Regions from separate parts of the Allobosea sp. Tri-49 genome, predicted to be linked through region 3. Evidence: predicted binding sites of a transcription regulator. Region 3 holds the regulator's gene; each other region holds the start of a gene.
The links. The regulator PhoB, encoded in region 3, activates phosphate uptake and scavenging genes when phosphate is short. The targets are predictions, from matches to a motif close to TGTCATNNANCTGTCAT.
Positions count from the first base shown of each region.

Region 1: the regulator PhoB is predicted to act here: its motif matches at 1,822-1,838, upstream of olsB (l-ornithine N(alpha)-acyltransferase).
Region 2: the regulator PhoB is predicted to act here: its motif matches at 4,682-4,698, upstream of phnC (phosphonate ABC transporter ATP-binding protein).

Region 1 is NZ_CP017946.1:3,465,593-3,472,207, reverse strand. Features, by position in the region: gene BLM15_RS16940 (response regulator) at 1-1,791, shown strand, start outside; gene olsB (l-ornithine N(alpha)-acyltransferase) at 1,917-2,873, shown strand; gene BLM15_RS16930 (SDR family oxidoreductase) at 2,881-3,747, opposite strand; gene queG (tRNA epoxyqueuosine(34) reductase QueG) at 3,744-4,820, opposite strand; gene BLM15_RS16920 (glutathione S-transferase family protein) at 4,880-5,572, opposite strand; gene BLM15_RS16915 (undecaprenyl-diphosphate phosphatase) at 5,812-6,609, shown strand; gene BLM15_RS16910 (LysR family transcriptional regulator) at 6,613-6,615, opposite strand, start outside.
Region 2 is NZ_CP017946.1:4,672,815-4,679,429, forward strand. Features, by position in the region: gene phnG (phosphonate C-P lyase system protein PhnG) at 1-106, opposite strand, end outside; gene phnF (phosphonate metabolism transcriptional regulator PhnF) at 195-944, shown strand; gene phnE (phosphonate ABC transporter, permease protein PhnE) at 954-1,808, opposite strand; gene phnE (phosphonate ABC transporter, permease protein PhnE) at 1,805-2,686, opposite strand; gene phnD (phosphonate ABC transporter substrate-binding protein) at 2,825-3,742, opposite strand; gene phnC (phosphonate ABC transporter ATP-binding protein) at 3,818-4,636, opposite strand; gene BLM15_RS22675 (TetR/AcrR family transcriptional regulator) at 4,784-5,398, opposite strand; gene BLM15_RS22680 (efflux RND transporter periplasmic adaptor subunit) at 5,535-6,615, shown strand, end outside.
Region 3 is NZ_CP017946.1:4,274,983-4,281,597, reverse strand. Features, by position in the region: gene pstB (phosphate ABC transporter ATP-binding protein PstB) at 1-682, shown strand, start outside; gene phoU (phosphate signaling complex protein PhoU) at 722-1,444, shown strand; gene phoB (phosphate regulon transcriptional regulator PhoB) at 1,473-2,171, shown strand; partial or broken gene BLM15_RS20685 (YnfA family protein) at 2,181-2,475, opposite strand; gene BLM15_RS20680 (NUDIX hydrolase) at 2,472-2,921, opposite strand; gene BLM15_RS20675 (GcrA family cell cycle regulator) at 3,010-3,561, opposite strand; gene BLM15_RS20670 (aspartate aminotransferase family protein) at 4,107-5,327, shown strand; gene argF (ornithine carbamoyltransferase) at 5,330-6,259, shown strand; gene BLM15_RS20660 (Hsp33 family molecular chaperone) at 6,256-6,615, shown strand, end outside.

The DNA of each region.
Region 1 (6,615 bases), 810 kb from region 3:
GAGCAGCCGCACGTACGCATCGCCAGGCCAGTGCAGGCGCTGCCGGGCGGAGCCCGCGTCTTCGACGAATGCATCGAGACGGACGCTGGCGAGCGTTGGTTGTCCTGGGTCGAGACGGTCGTCCCTGTCGCTGCGGGGCAAACAGTGCTGCAGCGTGTCGGTCGCGAGATCAGCGGGCGCATCGCTGCCGAAACCGCCCTTGAGGAGGCGCGCAGCAAGGCAGAGGAGGCGAGCGCCGCCAAGTCGCGCTTTCTGGCGACCGTCAGCCACGAGTTCCGCACCCCGCTCAACGGTATCCTCGGCATGGCCGATCTACTCGGCGATACCAGGCTCGACCCGGAGCAGAGCACCTATGTCAAGGCGCTGCGGACATCGGGCGAAGCCCTGCTCGGGCTTGTCGACGACATCCTCGATTTCGCCAAGGTCGAGGCCGGCAAGCTCGAGCTTGTTGATGCCCCGTTCGATCCGGCCGCGTTGATCGAGGACATTACAGAGCTGATGGCGCCGCGCGCCCAGGCCAAGGGCGTCGAGATATCCGCCCTGCTCGGATCGGACGTGCCGCACCGGCTCGTCGGCGACGCCGAGCGGCTGCGCCAGATTCTGCTCAACCTCGTCGGCAATGCCGTGAAGTTCACCTATGAGGGTGGCGTGGGCATCGAAGCGGATACCATCGAAGGCGAGTTCATCGTCACCATCGCCGATACTGGTCCGGGCATCCCGGCAGAGCGGCTGGCGACGATCTTCGAGGAGTTCGAGCAGGGCGGCCTGACCGGGCATCGCGAGCAGGCCGGCACTGGCCTCGGCCTCGCCATCGCGCGTCGGCTTGCTCGCGCCATGGGCGGGGACGTCGAGGCGAGCAATCGAGAAGGTGGAGGCGCGCTGTTCCGGCTGCTTCTACCGCTGCGGGTCGACGCGGCCGCAACCACACCGAGCGCCTCGCCGGACTGGCAGGGCAGGCGCATCCTTGTCGCCTCGTCGGTGCCGTTCAGCGCTGAGCATATCGCTGCCAGTCTCGAGCGGCATGGGGCAGAGGTTCGCCGAGCCGCTGACCACGCACAGGCGCTTGCCGAGCTTGCCGAGCTTGCCGGCGATTCGGCTCTGTCCGCGGTGCTGGTCGACAGCAATCTCCCGGGTGGCGAGGTCCAGGCGGTGGCGGCTGCGGCGCGGCGGGCCGGCGTCGCCGAGATCGTGATCATGCTGGCGCCGGCAGAACGCCGCAGCTTCGGCTCGCCCTATGCCGCCGGCTTCACCGGCTTTCTCGTCAAGCCGATCCGGGCGCGCTCGCTGCAGGTGCGGCTTGATCCGATGGAGCGCTCACAAAGCGTGGCCATTGCGGCGCCTGCTGCCGATCCTTCGATGCGGCCGCCGGGTGCCGGCCTGCGGGTTCTCGTCGCCGAGGACAATGAGATCAACGCGCTGCTGCTGACGCGCACCCTGGAGCGGCTCGGCTGCACGGCGGTGTGGGCACGCGATGGCGGTGAGGCTATTCGCTTCGTCGAGGCTACGCTCGGTGGAGTAGGGCAGGGCTTCGATCTCGTCCTTCTCGACATCCGCATGCCGGTCCAGGACGGGCTTGCCGTCGCGCGCCGGATTCGCACGCTCGAGGCGGCGCTCGGCGCCGGCCGGCTGCCGATTCTTGCCGTTACCGCCAATACGGCAGAGGAGGATCGGCAGCAGGCGCTTGCCGCCGGCATGGACGATTGCCTGGCTAAACCGCTCTCGCGCGAGCAGTTGCGCGGCTGGGTCGATCGGCTTTCGCCGCCGCGAACGGTCGAGGCTTTATCGGCCTGAGCCTCACTTCGATCCACAGGCGGTTGGCTTCGTCATCGCACTGACGTAGTTTTGTCGCGATCTCGTAAGACGCTCGGCGCAGAGCTGTCATGCGCCGATCCGAGATCGCAGAGGCCAGACTGTCTATGACGCGCGATGTTTTCCAGGGTTTACGTCAGCCGGCAAAGCAGAAGCCGGCCGGCCAGGCCTTGTTGCAGCGCTTCTCGCCATCGAACCTGTTTGCAGCTGGCAAGCAACTCGGTGGCTTTGGTTTTCCCGGTCCCGACGCGCTGTCCGGCACGCTCGGCCGCTCCGGCTCGCTCGAAGTCAGGCTGGCCCGCGGCCCGCGCGAGATCTGGCGGGCGCAGCGCCTGCGCTACCGCGTTTTCTACCAGGAGATGTCGGCCAAGCCCGACGTGGTCTCGCGCATGTTCCGGCGCGACGCTGATCGATTTGACGCCGTCTGCGACCATCTGCTCGTCATAGACCATGCCGCGCGCGGCCGTTTCGGCGGGATCAAGCCTAAGGTCGTCGGCACTTACCGGCTGATGCGCGAGCAGGCCGTCGCCAAGCTCGGCGGTTTCTACACGCAATCCGAATTCGATATCGCACCGCTCCTGGCGCGCCATCCTGATCTGCGCTTCCTCGAGCTCGGTCGCTCCTGCGTGCTGAAGCCCTACCGCACCAAGAAGACGGTCGAGCTGCTCTGGCACGGTATCTGGGCCTATTGCCGGCATCACCGCATCGACGCGATGTTCGGCTGCGCCAGTTTCGATGGCGTCGACCCCGACATGCTCGCGCTGCCATTGAGCTTCATCCACCATCACGCCACTGCCCAAGGCGATTGGCGGGTTGTGGCGCAGCCTGAGCGCCAGGTCGCGATGGATCGCCTGCCAGCCGGCATGATCGACGCCAAGCTCGCGCTGAAATGCCTGCCGCCGCTGGTGAAGGGCTATCTGCGCGTTGGTGCCCGTTTCGGCTCCGGCGCGGTGATCGACAAGCAGTTCGGCACCACCGACGTGCTGGTCATCCTGCCGGTCACCGCGATCGACCGGCGCTATATCGAGTATCTCGACGGCGAAGCCGGGCGTTACGCCGCCTGATCCGAGGTTACGCGCCCATTGCTGCGAGGTCGCGCAGCGCCTGCCGATAATCCGGGTAACGGAAAGCATAGCCGAGTTCGCGCTTCACCAGCGCGTTCGAGACCCGCTTGTTTTCGCTGTAGAAGCTCGCCGCCATCGGCGAGAGCTTTGCAGGATCGAATGGCGTTTCTGGCGGCGGCACGAGCCCCGCGACCTCGGCCGCAAAGCTGATGACATCCTGCGGCGGCGCCGGCTCGTCGTCGGTGACGTTGTAGACCGCGCCGGGGCGCGGGTTCTCGAGCGAAGTCATCAGCACGCCGGCGATATCGTCGACATGGATGCGGTTGAAGACCTGGCCGGGCTTGATCAGCCGGTTGGCGCTGCCGGCCTGCAATTTGGTGATCGCATTGCGGCCGGGGCCATAGATGCCCGACAGGCGGAAGATCTGCACCGTCTTGCCGCTGTTCGCGCCGAAGGCGAGCCAGTCCTGCTCGATCTCCAGCCGCTGCCGCGAGCGTCGGCTGGTCGGCCGGCACTCGGCTGTTTCGTCGATCCAGGCGCCACCATGGTCGCCATAGACGCCGATGGTCGAGAGATAGCCGATCCAGCGCAGCTTCTCGGCGGAGGCGAGCTTGTCGGCGAGTGCGCCGAGCACCGGGTCGCCGGCTTCGTCGGGCTGGGCCGAGACCAGCACCGCATCCGCCTCGGCGAGTATCTTGGCGAGCGGCGTCGAGACGGCGAAGCCTCCGAAGACCAAGGTGTGTAGGCCCTGCTTGCTGAGCTCGCCGGCCTTCTCTGCCGAGCGGACCGTGCCGGTCACCTCCCAGCCCCTAGCCAGGGCGGCGCGCGCGAAGAACCCGGCCGAATAGCCGAGGCCGAAAATGACGAGCTTCATGCAGGTTCCAGTTCGTTCGGATCGCGACGGGCCCATTCGGCCCTGACGTCGGGATCGGTTTCCAGCGCGAGCCTTGCCGGTGCGAGCTCGGCGGCGCGGGCCGGGACAAGCCGCCTAAGCGCCCAAATCGCCATCGCCCGGATTAGCGGCGAGGCGTCGTTGAGCAGAGCTTCGGCGCTCGTGGCCAGTGCCGGGTCATCGCTGTTGCCGATCGCGATCAGCACGTTGCGGATGAAGCGATCGCGGCCGGTCCGCTTCACCGGCGTGCCGGCGAAGAGTGTGCGAAAGGCGGCGTCGTCGAGCGCAGCGAGATCGGCCAGCGGAAGCGCGTCGAGCTCGTCCTTCAGCGCAAGGCGCGTCTCGTGCGCAGCCTCGGCGAACTTGTTCCAGGGACAGACGGCGAGGCAATCGTCGCAACCGAAGATGCGATTGCCGATATCCTCGCGGAATTCGGGTTCGATATGACCCTGATGCTCGATCGTCAGATAGGCGATGCAGCGCCGCGAATCGAGCTGGTAGGGCGCCGGGAAAGCCTTGGTCGGGCAGATGTCGAGGCAGCGCGTGCAGGAGCCGCAATGGTCGCGTTCGGGCTCATCCGGCGGCAATTCGGCCGATGTGTAGATCGCTCCGAGGAAAAGCCAGGCGCCATGCTGGCGCGAGACCAGCACGGTCTGCTTGCCCTGCCAACCGAGCCCGGCCGCCTGAGCGAGGGGCTTCTCCATCACCGGGGCGGTGTCGACGAAGACCTTGACCTCGGCATTGCCGCGCGCCGCGAGCACGCCGGCGACGCTTTTCAGCTTGCCCTTGATCACATCGTGGTAGTCGCGCCGGCGGGCATAGAGCGAGATCGCGCCGCGATCGCGCTGCGCCAGGACGGCGAGCGGGTCGCCTTCGGCGGCATAGCTCATGCCGAGCATGACGACCGAGCGCGCCGCTGGCCACAGCGTCGCCGGATCGGCGCGCTCCGCAGTGCGTTCGGTCAGCCAGGTCATCTCGCCGTGATGGCCGGCTTCGAGCCAGCCGGCGAGGCGCTGCGGCGCCTCGGGAATCGCGTCGACGGGTGCGACGCGCATGACCACGAAGCCCTCGGCCTTGGCGCGCGCGGCGATCGCGGCCTTGAGCTTCTCGCCGCTCAGAAGTCCAGGTCGTCGTAATGGGCTGAGGGCGCCATTCCGGGAATCCGGTCGCTCAGCAGCGGCCGGAAGCTCGGTCTGGACTTGATCCTCGCATACCATGCGCGGGCAGCCTCATCCTCGTCCCAGGGCACGTCGCCGAGATAGTCGACGCAAGACAGATGCGCCGCCGCGGCGAGATCGGCATAGCTCAGATTATCGCCGGCGAGCCAGTTCCGTTTCGCCGTCAGCCAGGCGACGTAGCGCAGATGATAGCGCACATTGCCGCGCGCCGCGCGGATCGCACTCATTTCCGGTGGGCCGCCGCCCTCGTCCCGGTTCATGAAGCGCTTCATCACCTTCTCGAGCACGAGCGGGGCGGTGATCTCCTCATTGAACTTGATGTTGAACCAGTCGAGCAGCCGACGCACTTCGATCCGGCCGCCCGGCCCCTCGGGGAGCAGGCGCCGCTCGCCCAGCGCCAGCCCGCGCGTCTCGTCGAGATATTCGGCGATCGGTCCGGGGCCCGGAATGACAAGCCCGCTGTCTTCGCGCAGGACGGGGGTCGTGCCTGCCGGATTGAGCTCGAGGAATTCCCGCCGCCGTTCCCAGACGCGTTCCTCCACCAGCGCGGCATCGAGGCCGAACTCGCCGAGCGCGAGCCGGATGAAACGCGAATGCGGGCAAAGTGAGTAATGGTGAAGCGTGGCCATCGAACTGCTGGAAAAATGGGAGGTTCGGCGGGGGAAGCAGGCGCCTAGTGCAGCGCAATAGAGCGCCCCCGTATAGGCCTGCCGGCTAAGCCTCACAACCCAGGACCGGGAAAAGGGGCGATTTGCGCCGAAATCCTTGCCGGTCTGGTAACCAATTTGCAAAGACCGTGCGCCATAGCTTTAACGCGTTCGGCGCGCTTTTGTTGCGCCGCACCAGCAAGGCTCGGAAGGACCCTCCCATGCATGACCTTCTTGTCGCCGCCGTGCTCGGCGTGGTCGAGGGGCTGACCGAATTCCTGCCGGTGTCCTCGACGGGGCATCTGCTGCTGCTCGGGCATTTCCTCGGCTTCGAATCCAAGGGCAAGGCCTTCGAGATCCTGGTTCAGCTCGGCGCGATCCTGGCGATCTTGCTGGTCTATTTCCGTCGCCTGCTCGATATCGCCCTGCGCCTGCGCACCGATCCGTCCGCCCGCCGCTTCGTCCTCGGCGTGCTCGTCGCCTTCCTGCCGGCGGCGGTGATCGGTGCGCTCGCGCACGGCTTCATCAAGGGCGTGCTGTTCAACCCCTTCCTGGTCTGCTGCACGCTGATCGCCGGTGGCCTCGTCCTCCTCGTCGTCGACGAGCTGGAGCTCGAGGTGAAGCACCACGACGCCACCAGGTTCCCGCTGGCGATGTATCTCAAGATCGGCTTCATCCAGTGTCTTGCCATGGTGCCGGGCGTCTCGCGCTCCGGCTCGACCATCGTCGGCGCCATGCTGCTCGGTGCCGACAAGCGGGCGGCGGCCGAGTTCTCCTTCTTCCTGGCGATGCCGACCATGGCCGGCGCCTTCGCCTATGACCTCCTCAAGAACTACAAGGAGCTGACGACCAACGATCTCACCCTGATCGGTATCGGCTTCGTCACTGCCTTCATCTCGGCGCTGATCGTGGTGCGCAGCTTCCTCGACTTCGTCTCGAAGCGCGGCTTCACCCCCTTCGCCTGGTGGCGGATCATCGTCGGCTCGGCCGGGCTCGCCGGGCTCTGGGTCTTCGGCTGAACCTTA
Region 2 (6,615 bases), 400 kb from region 3:
CATGCGTCGGCAGCGGCCCGGCCTGCTGCAGCAGGGCGTCGATCTCGCCTTGCGTGGCACGGGCCAGCACTGCCATCCAATGCTGGCGTGTCGCGATTTCCGTCATGCCGTGTCGGCCTCTCGCCAAGCGCTAATGTCTAGACTATAATAAGCCTGTTGCTGGAAAAGGTCTATACATTTTGGATGAAACTTTGATGACGCCGGGCTTGCCGGACAATCAGGGCGGCGATGGCGGCACGGCCTGGCGGCGGATCGCCGACGCGCTCGCGGCCTCGATCGAGCAGGGCGAATACGAGCCCGGCGACACGCTGCCGGCTTCGGTCGCGCTGGCCGAGCGCTATGGCGTGCACCGGCACACGGTACGCCAGGCCTTCCGGCACCTGGCCGAGCGCGGGCTGGTGACGGTCTCGCGCGGACGCGGCACGCAAGTGACGGCGCCGCGCTTCCCCTACAAGCTCGGTCGCCGGGTCAGCATGCGCACCAATTTTGGCGCTGCGGGTATTGCCGTCTCCGGCGCCGTGCTGGCCTCCGAGGTCGTGGCCAGCGAGGCGGAGCACTGCGCCGTGCTCGGCCTGCCTGCGGGGACGCCGCTCTGGGCGATCGAGACCTTGAGCCGGGCCGGCGGCACGCCGGTCGGTACCGGCATCCACTACCTCAGCGTCGAGCGCTTCCCGCGCTTCGACGAGATCCTGACAGAGGCGGGCTCGTCGATCACCGCCGCCTTCAAGGCCTGCGGGATCGCCGACTATGTCCGGCGCTCGACGCGACTGGCGGCGCGTCTGGCGAGCGAGCGCGAGGCGGCCCTGCTCAAGATCGAGCCCGGAGCGGCCGTGCTGACCTCGGATGCGCTCGACGCACTGCCCGACCTGACACCGATCCACATCGTCAACAGCGTCTTCGCCGGCGAGCGGATGGAGATGGTGGTCGAGCCCTTCGGGGATTGACTGCCGGGCTCAGACCGCCCGCTTGCCGATGATGGCGAAGCGCAGCTTGTTCGAGAGGAAGTCGATCGCGGTCACCGCCGCCAGGACCAGCAGGATCAGGAAGGAGACCTGCTGCCATTCGAGCGTGCGGATCGTCTCGGCGAGATAGAGGCCGATGCCGCCGGCGCCGACGATGCCGATGATGGTCGACGAACGGGTGTTCGACTCGATGTAGTAGAGCACCTGGCTGGCGATCACCGGCAGCACCTGCGGGATCAGGCCGAAGCGGATCTCGTGGAGCTTGCCGCCGCCGACCGAGGTGACGCCCTCGACGGGCTTGCGATCGGCGGATTCGATCGCCTCGGAGAACAGCTTGCCGAAGGCGCCAAGATCGCTGGTCATGATCGCGAGCATGCCGGCGAAGGGGCCAAGGCCCACGACGTTGACCCAGATCAGCGCCCAGATCAGCGCGTCGACGCCGCGCACCGTGTCCATCGAGCGCCGTGCCAGGAAATGCACGACGCGGTTGGCGACGACATTCTTGGCGGCGAGGAAGCCGAGCGGGAAGGCGAGGATCGCAGCCAGAATTGTCCCGAGGAAGGCGATGGCGATGGTCTCGAACAGCGCCTTGACGAAGATGATGGCGCGGGCGAACGAGCCGGGATCCGGCGGCAGCATCAGCACGACGAAGGTGCCGAGGTTGGAGAAGCCGGCGATGATCTTCCAGAGCGAGGTCTCGAGCGTCGTCAGACCATAGAGGAAGAGCCCGACGAGGCCGCCGACGACCGCGATGGTCGTGAGCTTGGTCTTCAGCGAGCCGTCGATCGCGGCCTTGTGGCGGGCGATCAGCGCGGCGCGGTCGGCAGCGGAGAGGGCGAGTGTCATTTGCCATGCTCCAGGCTGAGCAGCGCATGGCGCAGGCGCTCGGTGCCATAATCGATCAGCATCACCGTGACGATGATCAGCAGCAGGATGGCGCTGACATCGGTGAAGTAGAATTTGCGGATCGCCTCGATCAGGTCCTGGCCGATGCCGCCGGCGCCGACGAAGCCCATGATCGAGGCGCCGCGGACATTGATCTCGAAGCGCAGCAGCGCGTAGCTGGCGAAGTTCGACAGCACCTGAGGTACCACGGCGAAGCGGATGGTCTGCCACCAGCCGGCGCCGGTCGCGGTCAAGCCGTCGACCGGCTTCATGTCGATGTTCTCGACAACTTCCGAGAAGAGCTTGCCCATCGCGCCCATGGTGTGGATGGCGATGGCGAGCACGCCGGGCAGTGGGCCGAGGCCGAAGGCGATCACGAAGATCAGCGCGAAGACGATCTCGGGGACGGTGCGGCAGAATTCGAGGAAGCGGCGCGTGCCCCAGCGCAGCCAGGGTAGGCGGCCAAGATTGCTGGCGGCGGTGAAGCAGAGCAGGAAGCCGCCGACCACGCCGAGCACGGTGCCGATATAGGCGATCAGCAAGGTCTGCCAGAGCAGTTTCAGCCAGCCGTTGAGGCCCCAGTACCACTCCTTGAGATCGGTGCCGAGCGTCGCGAAGCGCAGCATCGGCATGGTCTCGAGGATGTATTTCGGGAAACGCCAGGCATTCGCGGCGAATTTCGCGAAGTCGACCTCGGCGCCGATGCCCGCGAGCACGACGCAGGCGACGAAGATCGCCGCACCCAGCAGGGTCTGCAGCCGCTTCGCCGCCATTTCGCGCCGGTAGAGATCGGCATGAGCGGCGATGGCAGGATCGTTGCGGTCGATCGCGAGTGTCATGGGGCGCTTCCATCATGTCGCAGGACCGGCTGTTGCCGGTCCTGGACTGGGCGTCATTCTCGGGCAGAGCGAAGCGCAGACCCGAGAATCTCGATCAGGAGATGCTCGGGTCAAGCCCGAGCATGACGGCTGTCAGAGTTACGACGACTTCTTCTTGCGGAGGGCGTCGACGAACTTGTTCAGCTCGATGATCGGGTCGTAGGACTTGTTGTCGGCGGCGACGAGCGGGCCCTGCTTGCCTTCATAGATCTTGTCGAAGGCGGCCTTGTCCTTGGTGGCGAGGTTGAGGACGGCGTCGCGGATCGAAGCCTTGAGCGGCTCCGGCAGCTCGCTGAGATAGGCCATCGGCGAGTTCACGATCTGCTCGGACTTGTAGATGATGCGGAAGTCGTCCGCCTTGACCATCTTCTTGCGGTCCATGCGCAGCAGGTTCGATTCCTGCTCGTCGTTCCACCAATTGGCGGCGACGTCGACGGTGCCCTGGCCGAGTGCGATGACCGCGTTCTCGTGGCTGCCGGTGTAGACGACCTTGCCGAAGAAGGTCTCGGGCTCGATCTTCATGCCATCAAGCGCGAAGCGCGGCACATTGTTGCCCGAGGTCGAGTTCGGGTCGACGAGGCCGAGATTCTTGCCCTTGAGGTCCTCGATCTTCTGATAGGGCGAATCCTTCTTCACGTAGAAGACCGAATAGTAGCCCTTGGTGCCGTCGATGTTGGTCTCGATCGCGAAGGCGTCGATCTTGGCGCCGGTCATCAGCGCGCGCGCGAAGGAGGCCGGGCCGTACATGCCGATATGGATGTTGCCGGCGCGCTGGCCCTCGATGATCGCGGCGTAGTCGTTCGCGATGCGCAGGGTCACCTTGGTGCCGAGTTCCTTCGCGAGATAGTTGACGAAGGGGGTGTAGCGCTCGACGACGCCCGAGGCGTTCTCGGACGGGATGATGGCGAAGACCAGCTCGGGATATTTCGCCTTCCAGTCCTGCGCGAAAGCCGGGGCGGCGAGCGTTGCGGCAAGGCCGGCGGCGGCGAGCGTAAACGTATGACGACGGGTCAGCATGAGAGTGCTCCTTTTTAAAAGATCGGCGATGAAAGGTCAGGCTTCAGTGCAGGCTTGGGCGCGCAGCCGGCTGTTTCAGGCGACGTTCTGCTTGGCGCGCTGGGCTTCCTCGATGGCGATGGCGTCAAGCTGGTCGAGCGCCTCGGCGCCGGCATCCTTGGCCTCGATGCCGTAGAGCTCGGCGGCGAGCTCGCTGGTCAGCGCATGCGGGGGGCCGTCGAACACGACCTTGCCGGCAGCCATGCCGATCAGCCGGTCGCAGTACTTCGCGGCGATGTCGAGGTGGTGGAGATTGCAGATCACGGTGATGCCGTCCTCGCGATTGATGCGGAACAGCGCGTCCATAACGACCTGGGTATTGCGCGGATCGAGCGAGGCGATCGGCTCGTCGGCGAGAATGATCTTCGGCTCCTGCACCAAAGCGCGGGCGATGGCGACGCGCTGCTGCTGACCGCCGGAGAGGGTCTCGGCGCGCTGTGCCAGCAAGTGCCCCATATCGAGGCGTTCGAGCGCGGCGATGGCACGGACCTTGTCGTCTTGCGAGAAGCTCTTGACCAGCGTCAGCGCTGCCGAGCGATGATTCAGGCGGCCGAGCAGAACGTTGGTCAGCACATCGAGGCGGCCGACCAGGTTGAACTGCTGGAAGATCATCGCCGTGTCGCGCCGCCAGGCTCGCAGCGCCGCGCCGCGCAGGGCTGTGACGTCGCGCTCCTCGCTGAGGATGCGGCCATCGCTGGCATCGGCGAGGCGATTCAGCATACGCAGCAGCGTCGACTTGCCGGCGCCCGAGCGACCGATGATGCCGACCATCTCGCCGCGCGGAATCGACAGGGTGACGTTGTCGACGGCGGCTTTGCCACCGAAACGCTTGGTCAGACCCTCGATACGCAGCATCAACAGCTCTCCCGCGATTGCGGGATGATGCGGTATCGGCGCCAGATGACAGCGCGGTGACAAATTCGCCTTCCAGCGGGCACCGGCGGGAAAGCGTCATCGACCATCAACTATTATGTCACCTGCGACCGGGTTCCGGCAGGAGCGTCAGCCTGCGCGCAGGAGCAGGTCGACACAGGCTCCGACATAGGAGCGGATCTCGGCCGGTGGCACTGGCGCAACACCAAGCAGGCCGCGGACCTGATGGAAGCCGCGCAGCATGCCGATGAACTGCTCGGCGAGCCGGTCCGCTTCCGCGCGCGTGAGTGCCCGCGACATGCCATCACCGGATCGTGACCGCTGCTCCAGCAAGGCCGAGAGCTCCGAGATCATGCGCCCTGCGCCGGTATCGTAGGCGGCCTGTCCCAGCTCGGGAAAGCGCGCGGCCGCCCCGACGATCAGGCGATGCAAATCGAGCGAGGCCGGGTGCAGCATCATGGCCAGAGCGTCCTCGCCGAGACGCAGGAGGATGGCCCGCAGATCGCCGGTTTCGCTGCGTGGACGGCGCAACGGAATCGTCAGCTTTTCAGTGAGTTCGGTGCAGATTGCCAGGAACAGCGCCTGCTTGTCGGCGAAATGGCTGTAGATGGTCTGTTTGGAGACGCCGGCGCGCTGGGCGATCTGGTCGAGGCTGGCGCGGTCGAAGCCCTCGGCCAGGAACGTCTCCGAGGCGGCCCGGGTGATCGCGTCATGTTTATCCGGCCGTGATTTTTCGGCCGGCATCGCTTTTGCTTCTGCAGCGGGGGCGCTAGTGCGTCCGTGCATTGATCATTCCGTCACGCTTCCGCCCTTAAAGGGTGCTTATCAAACTAGACCGTCCAGTCTAGAATATGTCCGCGGTCCCGGAGCGTCCAGCCTGATGAAGCGTTTTCTCCTCCTTATCCTTGTCGCCGGGCTGGCGGGCGGTGGGTACTATGGCTACCGCTACCACTATAAGCCGACCAACCAGCAGGCGCAGGCGCAAGGCGTCGCCAATGCGCCGAACCCCGCAATTCCGGTGGAAGTCGGGACGATCGAGCTCGCCACGGTCGCCGAAGAGGTCGAGGCCCTCGGGACGCTCGCAGCCGAAGAATCCGTCGTGATCGCTCCCGAGATCGCCGGCCGCGTCGTCGCGCTCGGCTTCAAGGAGGGTGAGCGGGTCAGCAAGGACCAGCCGCTGGTCATGCTCGACACCGCCATCCTCGACGCGGAGCTCAAGCAGTCCCAAGCCGATATCAGCCTGGCGCGCGACACCTATGACCGCAACCGCTCGCTGGTTCAGCGCGGTGCCGGAACCCAGGTCGCGCTGGAGCAGGCGACGGCGCAGCTCGCCTCGCAGGAGGCGCGCCTGCAGCTCGCCCAGGCAAAGCTCGCGCTGGCGACGATCAAGGCGCCGTTCAACGGCGTGGTCGGCCTGCGCGCCGTCGGCGTCGGCGACTATGTCTCGATCGGCAAGCAGCTGATCACGCTGACCAGTATCGATCCGATCAAAGTCGATTTCCGCGTGCCGGAGATCTACCTGACCCAGCTCAAGGTCGGCCAGCCGATCCAGCTCAAGGTCGATGCGGTGCCCGATCGGCCCTTTGCCGGCAAGATCTTCGCGATCGACCCGGTCGTCGATGTCAATGGCCGGGCGGTAAAGCTGCGCGCCCTCGTGCCCAATGCCGATCTCGTTCTGAAGCCCGGCCTGTTCGCCCGCGTGACGATCATGGTCGACAAGCGTGAAAACGCGCTGGTCGTGCCGGAAACCGCGGTGGTGCCGGACGGTCTCGGCAAGACAGTCTTCATCATCGAGAACGGCAAGGCCAAGCGCGTGCCGGTCGAACTCGGCAAGCGCCTGACAGGCAAGGTCGAGGTGGTCAAGGGGCTCAAAGCCGGCATGCAGATCGTCACCGCCGGGCAGATGCGCCTGCGCGAGGGCGCGACCGTCCTGATCAAGGAGAAAGCTGCGGTCCAGACCA
Region 3 (6,615 bases):
CGACTTCCGTGACCGCCACGTCACGGCGCTGATCGGCCCCTCGGGCTGCGGCAAGTCGACCCTGCTGCGCATCTTCAACCGCATCTATTCGCTCTATCCCGAGCAGCGCGCCACCGGCGAGATCATCCTCGACGGCCGCAACGTCATCTCGAACGATATCGACGTGAACGAGCTGCGTTCGCGCATCGGCATGGTCTTCCAGAAGCCGACGCCGTTCCCGATGTCGATCTACGACAATGTCGCCTTCGGCATCCGCCTCTACGAGAAGCCGCCGAAGTCGGAGCTCGACGACCGCGTCGAGGGCGCGCTGCGGCGCGCCGCCCTCTGGGACGAGGTCAAGGACAAGCTGAAGAGCTCCGGCATGGGTCTGTCCGGCGGCCAGCAGCAGCGCCTCTGCATCGCACGCACCATCGCGCAGAAGCCCGAGGTCATCCTGTTCGACGAGCCGACCTCGGCGCTCGACCCGATCTCGACCGGCAAGATCGAGGATCTGCTCGAGCAGCTCAAGACGGACTTCACCATCGTCATCGTCACCCACAACATGCAGCAGGCGGCCCGCATCTCGCAGTACACCGCCTTCATGTATCTGGGAGAGGTGATCGAGTTCGACGCCACCAACACCATCTTCATGAACCCGCACAAGAAGCAGACGCAGGACTACGTCACCGGCCGTTTCGGCTGAAGTTCTGAAGCGTCGGCCAGCCCCGAAGGATACGCCCCGATGTCCGACCATATCGTCCGCTCCTACGATGCCGATCTCGAGGGCCTGCGCCGCAGCCTCGCCGAGATGGGCGGCATGTCCGAGCGTATGCTCGGCGACTCGACCGTGGCGCTGGTGCGCCGCGACACCGCGCTCGCCCAGAAGATCATCAGCGCCGACCAGCGCCTCGACAATCTCCAGCGCGAGGTCGAGGAGAAGGCGGTGCTGACCATCGCCCGGCGCCAGCCGCTCGCCAACGACCTGCGCGAGCTGATCTCCGCGATCCGCATCGCCGCCGATATCGAGCGCGTCGGCGACCTCGCCAAGAACATCGCCAAGCGCGCCGTCGCGATCTCCGGCCAGTTCTCGCCGCCGCATCGTGCCGTGGTAGGCCTCGAGCATATGAGCCGCCTGGTCCAGGCTCAGCTCAAGGACGTGCTCGATGCCTACGCCGCCAGCAACGAGCAGAAGGCGATGGAGGTCTGGCGCCGCGACGACGAGATCGACGCGCTCTACACCTCGCTGTTCCGCGAGCTCCTGACCTACATGATGGAGGATCCGCGCAACATCACCTTCTGCACGCACCTCCTCTTCTGCGCCAAGAATGTCGAGCGCATCGGCGACCACACCACCAACATCGCCGAGACCATCCATTACCTCGTCACCGGTCAGTCAATCGACGAGACCCGGCCCAAGCTCGACACCACCAACATCCTCGTCGACCTGCCGGCAGCCAATGGCTGACCGGCGGACGTTTTGAACGGACGCTGACATGCCTGCACGCATCCTGATCGTCGAGGACGAGGAGCCGCTGACCCTGCTGCTGCGCTATAATCTCGAGGCCGAGGGCTTCGAGGTCGACAGCGTGGCGCGCGGCGACGATGCCGAGCTGCATCTGCGTGACCACACGCCGGATCTCGTCCTGCTCGACTGGATGCTGCCCGGTCTCTCCGGCATCGAGCTCTGCCGGCGCCTGCGCACAAGGCGCGATACCGAGCGCGTGCCGATCATCATGCTGACCGCCCGCGGCGAAGAGACCGAGCGTGTGCGCGGCCTTGCCACCGGCGCCGACGACTATGTCGTCAAGCCGTTCTCGCTGCCCGAGCTGATCGCCCGCATCCAGGCGCTGCTGCGCCGTGCCAAGCCCGGCCATGTCGCCGGATTGCTCGCGGCCGGTGATCTCGAGCTCGACCGCACGACGCGACGCGTCCGACGCTCCGGCATGGAACTGCATCTCGGCCCGACCGAGTTCCGCCTGCTCGAATTCCTGATGCAGGCGCCGGGCCGGGTCTATTCCCGCGCGCAACTGCTCGACGCTGTCTGGGGTCGCGACGTCTATATCGACGAGCGCACCGTCGACGTCCATGTCGGGCGCCTGCGCAAGGCGATCACGCCGGCCAACGCCAAGGATCCTCTGCGCACCGTGCGCGGCGCCGGCTATGCCTTCGACGAGACCTTTGCGCGCGGCTGATGGTTCTGGTCAGCGCGGCGCGGCGATGATGACAGCCGCACCGGCGAGGCAAAGTGCGGCGCCGGCGAGATCGTAGCGGTCCGGCGCGATCTTCTCGACCAGCGCCATCCACGCCAGCACGCAACGATGTAGATGCCGCCATAGGCGGCGTATGCGCGGCCGGCCGCGGGACTATCGACCAGCGTCAGCAGCCAGCCGAAGGCTGCGAGCGCCACCAGACCGGCTTGTCCAGCTTCAGCCAGGCCCAGAAGGCGAAGCAGCCGGCGATCTCGGCCAACGCCGCGCCTGCATAGATTGCGATCATAGCCAATACGTGCCCGGCCCTAAGGCTGCGGTGAGCCGGGCGAAGACAGGGCGGTAAGCCTCGGACGCCAGCGGTGTCAGCGATGGGGCCTCGCCGAACGTGAACCAGCGGATCTCGCTGTGTTCGTCATTACTGATCGTGGGATCGCCGCCCGCCCATTTGCTCACTGTGAACAGATGCCAGAGCGCGGGGGTGACGCCGTCCGTCTCCGTCGTCTCGATGGCCTCGAAGCGGCGGAAATCTGTCGGAGTGATGCCGGTCTCCTCCTGGAGCTCGCGGATAAGGGCGGACTCGGCGGTCTCGCCCGCCTCAAGGTGGCCGCCGATCGTGTCCCAGCAGGATGGGCGGTTCCGGCGATGCGGCGACCTCAGTCCCAGCAGGAGCCGCCCATCCCTGATCGGTAGGGCACAAGCATACTCAATCGGGCGAGGTCTGGGGGCGTTCATGCATGCCTCCTGCATCGAGCCGGGCTATCGACAAAAAAGCCGGCCTTTCGGCCGGCTTTTCGCATTCTGGAAGTCTCGCGTCGCTCGCTCAGGCGCGAATGATCTTGCGGTCGCGGCGGCGGTCGGCGGCCGGCTGGTAGGCGATGCGGGCATGATACGCGCAATAGGGCATTCCGGTCGCCGAGCGTCCGCCGCAGAAGCGGAACTCCGGCGTGGTCGGGTCGCCCATCGGCCAGCGGCACATATACTCGCGCAGCTCCATGATCGTGACCCGCTCGGAGAACGGCACGACCACGTCCTCGGACGGAGCCGGCTCGCGCGCGACCTGCGTCTCGGCCTCGATCTCCGGCGCGAACTGGGGAGCGAGCGCGGTATTGCCGCGGGTCAGCCCGGCGCTGCCGCTGCTGTGATGGCCGGCCGGATGGCTCGGCGGGCGAGCCACCGGCTTGCGCGGGCGAGGCGTGGCTGAACCCGGGCTCTTGGCGCGGCCTGACAGCCCAAGGCGATGCACCTTGCCGATGACGGCGTTGCGCGTGACGTTGCCGAGCTCGGCGGCGATCTGGCTCGCGCTCAGGCCGTCGTTCCAGAGCTTCTTCAGCAGTTCGACGCGTTCCTCGATCCAGGCTCCGGCTTCGGTCATGGAGTTGCACCTGTCTTCGTCATGTCCCGCCGGCTGGCCGGCGAGGCATAGGGAAAGATCATGGCGGAATCCGATACCGGCAGCGTCCGTCGCTGAACGGAAGCCGTTACGCCCGGAACTGACGATACTGGAGACGCCGCACGAGATGTCGTATCTGACGAGAGAGACCATACAAGATGGCCTGACTCGGCCACAAGAGTCGCCGAATCCTAATTCGGCTTTTCCCCAGCCAATCACTGCAGAGAGCTGCCCAGTGAGTCCAATTGGCAACGCTGCCGCGAGGTCAGCTGCGATTGACAGGGCAAGGACGGTTTTGCATAGTTGCTTCACGCAGCCGCCCCTATCGGGCGGCGCTTATGTTTTTGAGCGATCGGGACTTTCCATCGATGCGGCTTGACGCGCGACGAGACGGCGGGAACGGCCAGCGACGATAATGTCGCCGGCGGGTCGTATCATGCCGGCATCATGCCGCAAGCGCCCTGCATCTCCGTTCCCGACTTGAGGTTCCGCGCTTCCTCCCTGTTTCGCCGCAAGGATTTCGCTCCATGAGCACCGCTCCTGTTTCTGCCGCTTCCTCCGTTCTCCTGCCGACCTATGCCCGCGCTCCGATCGCTCTCGAGCGTGGCGAGGGTCCCTGGGCGATCACCGCCGATGGCCAGCGTTTTCTCGATTTCGGTGCCGGCATCGCCGTCAATTCGCTTGGCCACGCCCATCCGCATCTGGTCGAGGCGTTGACCCAGCAGGCTCAGCGCATCTGGCACACCTCGAACCTCTACACGATGCCCGAGGGCGAGAAGCTGGCGCGCCGGCTCTGCGAGGCGACCTTCGCCGAGCGCGTCTTCTTCACCAATTCGGGGGCCGAGGCGAACGAGTGCGCGATCAAGATGGCGCGCAAGTATCACGCTGCGAAGGGCCATCCCGAGCGCTACCGCATCATCACATTTGAAGGCGCCTTCCATGGCCGCACGCTCGCGACCATCGCGGCCGGCGGCCAGCAGAAATACATCGACGGCTTCGGCCCGAAGGTCGACGGCTTCGACCAGGTGCCCTTCGACGATGAGAAGGTGCTGAAGGCCGCGATCGGCCCGGAGACCGCGGCCCTGATGATCGAGCCGATCCAGGGCGAGGGCGGCCTGCGCTCGGTGCCGATGCGTGTCCTCAAGCAGCTGCGCGAGCTCTGCGACGAGCATGGTCTGATGCTGATCTTCGACGAGATCCAGACCGGTGTCGGCCGCACCGGCAAGTTCTTCGCTTATGAGCATTACGGTGTCGCCCCCGACATCATGTCGATCGCCAAGGGCATCGGCGGCGGCTTCCCGATGGGCGCCTGCCTCGCCACCGAGGAGGCGGCCTCCGGCATGACGCTCGGCACGCACGGCACCACCTTCGGCGGCAACCCGCTCGCCATGGCGGTCGGCAATGCCGTGCTCGACGTCATCCTGGCGCCGGGCTTCCTCGATCAGGTCCAGAAGACGGCGCTGCGCCTGCGCCAGTCGCTGGCCCAGCTCAAGGACCATCACCCCGCCGTGATCGAGGAGATCCGCGGCGAGGGACTGATGCTCGGCCTCAAGCTCAAGACCCCGAACACCGATTTCGTCGCCCAGGCCCGGGCCGCCGGCCTGCTCGTGGTCGCAGCCGGCGACAATGTCGTGCGCCTGCTGCCGCCGCTGATCATCGGCGAGAACGAAGTGGCCGAGGCGGTGGCACGGTTGGACAAGACTGCGGGCGCGGTCGAGGCCGAGCTCGCCCGGCCGGCGGCGGAATGAGCATGGGATCTCCAGTGCGTCACTTTCTCGATCTCTCGGATTTCTCCGCCGGGGAGCTCCGCTCCATCCTCAAGGCCGGCGAGGAGATCAAGACCCGCCGGCGCACCCCGGCGGCTGCCGGCGACCGCCTGCTCGAGGGCAAGGTCATCGCCATGATCTTCGAGCAGCCATCGCTGCGGACCCGCGTCTCCTTCGATGTCGGCATCCGCGAGCTCGGCGGCTCGCCGATGATGGTGACCGGCCAGGAGATCGAGCTCGGCGAGCGCGAGACCATTGCCGACACGGCGCGCGTGCTCTCGCGCTATGTCGACGCGATCATGATCCGCATGCTTGACCATGATGCCGTGGTCGAGATGGCGAAATACGCCACCGTGCCGGTGATCAACGGCCTGACCAAACGCCAGCATCCCTGCCAGGTCATGGCCGATGTCATGACCTTCGAGGAGCGCAAGGGCTCGATCAAGGGCAGGCGCATTGCCTGGACCGGTGACACCAACAACGTCCTGACCTCCTGGGTCCATGCCGCCGGCCGGCTCGATTTCGAGCTCGCCATCGCGACGCCCGAGGAGCTTGCGCCGCCGCCGGCCCTGCTCGACTGGGCCCGCAAGCAGGGCGCGAAGCTGCAACTGACCACCCGCCCCGAGGCGGCGGTCGAGGGCGCCGACTGCGTCATCACCGATTGCTGGGTCTCGATGGGCGACCAGGAAGGCACGCGCCACAACCTGCTGCGTCCCTATCAGGTCGACGAGCGCCTGCTCGGCCGCGCCGAAAAGGATGCGATCTTCATGCACTGCCTGCCGGCTTCGCGTGGCGAGGAAGTAACCGATCAGGTCATGGATGGCCCGCAATCGGCGGTATTCGACGAGGCTGAGAACCGGCTGCATGCCCAGAAGGGCATCCTGGCCTGGTGCTTCGGCGCGGTGGCGGCCTGATGGCCGAAGCCTCGCCAACGGGCGCACCCGATGACCGGGTGCTGCCCTTCGCCGTGCCGGAGCTCGATGTGCGCGGCCGGGTCGTCAGGCTCGGCCCCTCGCTCGACCAGGTCCTCGAACGGCACCACTACCCCGAGCCCGTCGCGCGCGTCCTCGCCGAGGCCGCGGCGCTGACCGTCATGCTCGGCACCACGCTGAAGGGCGAAGGCCGTTTCCAGCTGCAGACCAAGAGCGACGGGCCGATCTCGATGCTGGTCGTCGATTTCAATGCGCCCGACTGCTACCGGGCCATGGCCCGCTACGATGCCGACCAACTGGCGGCGGCGATCGACGCGAACGCGATCTCGACCGGCGAA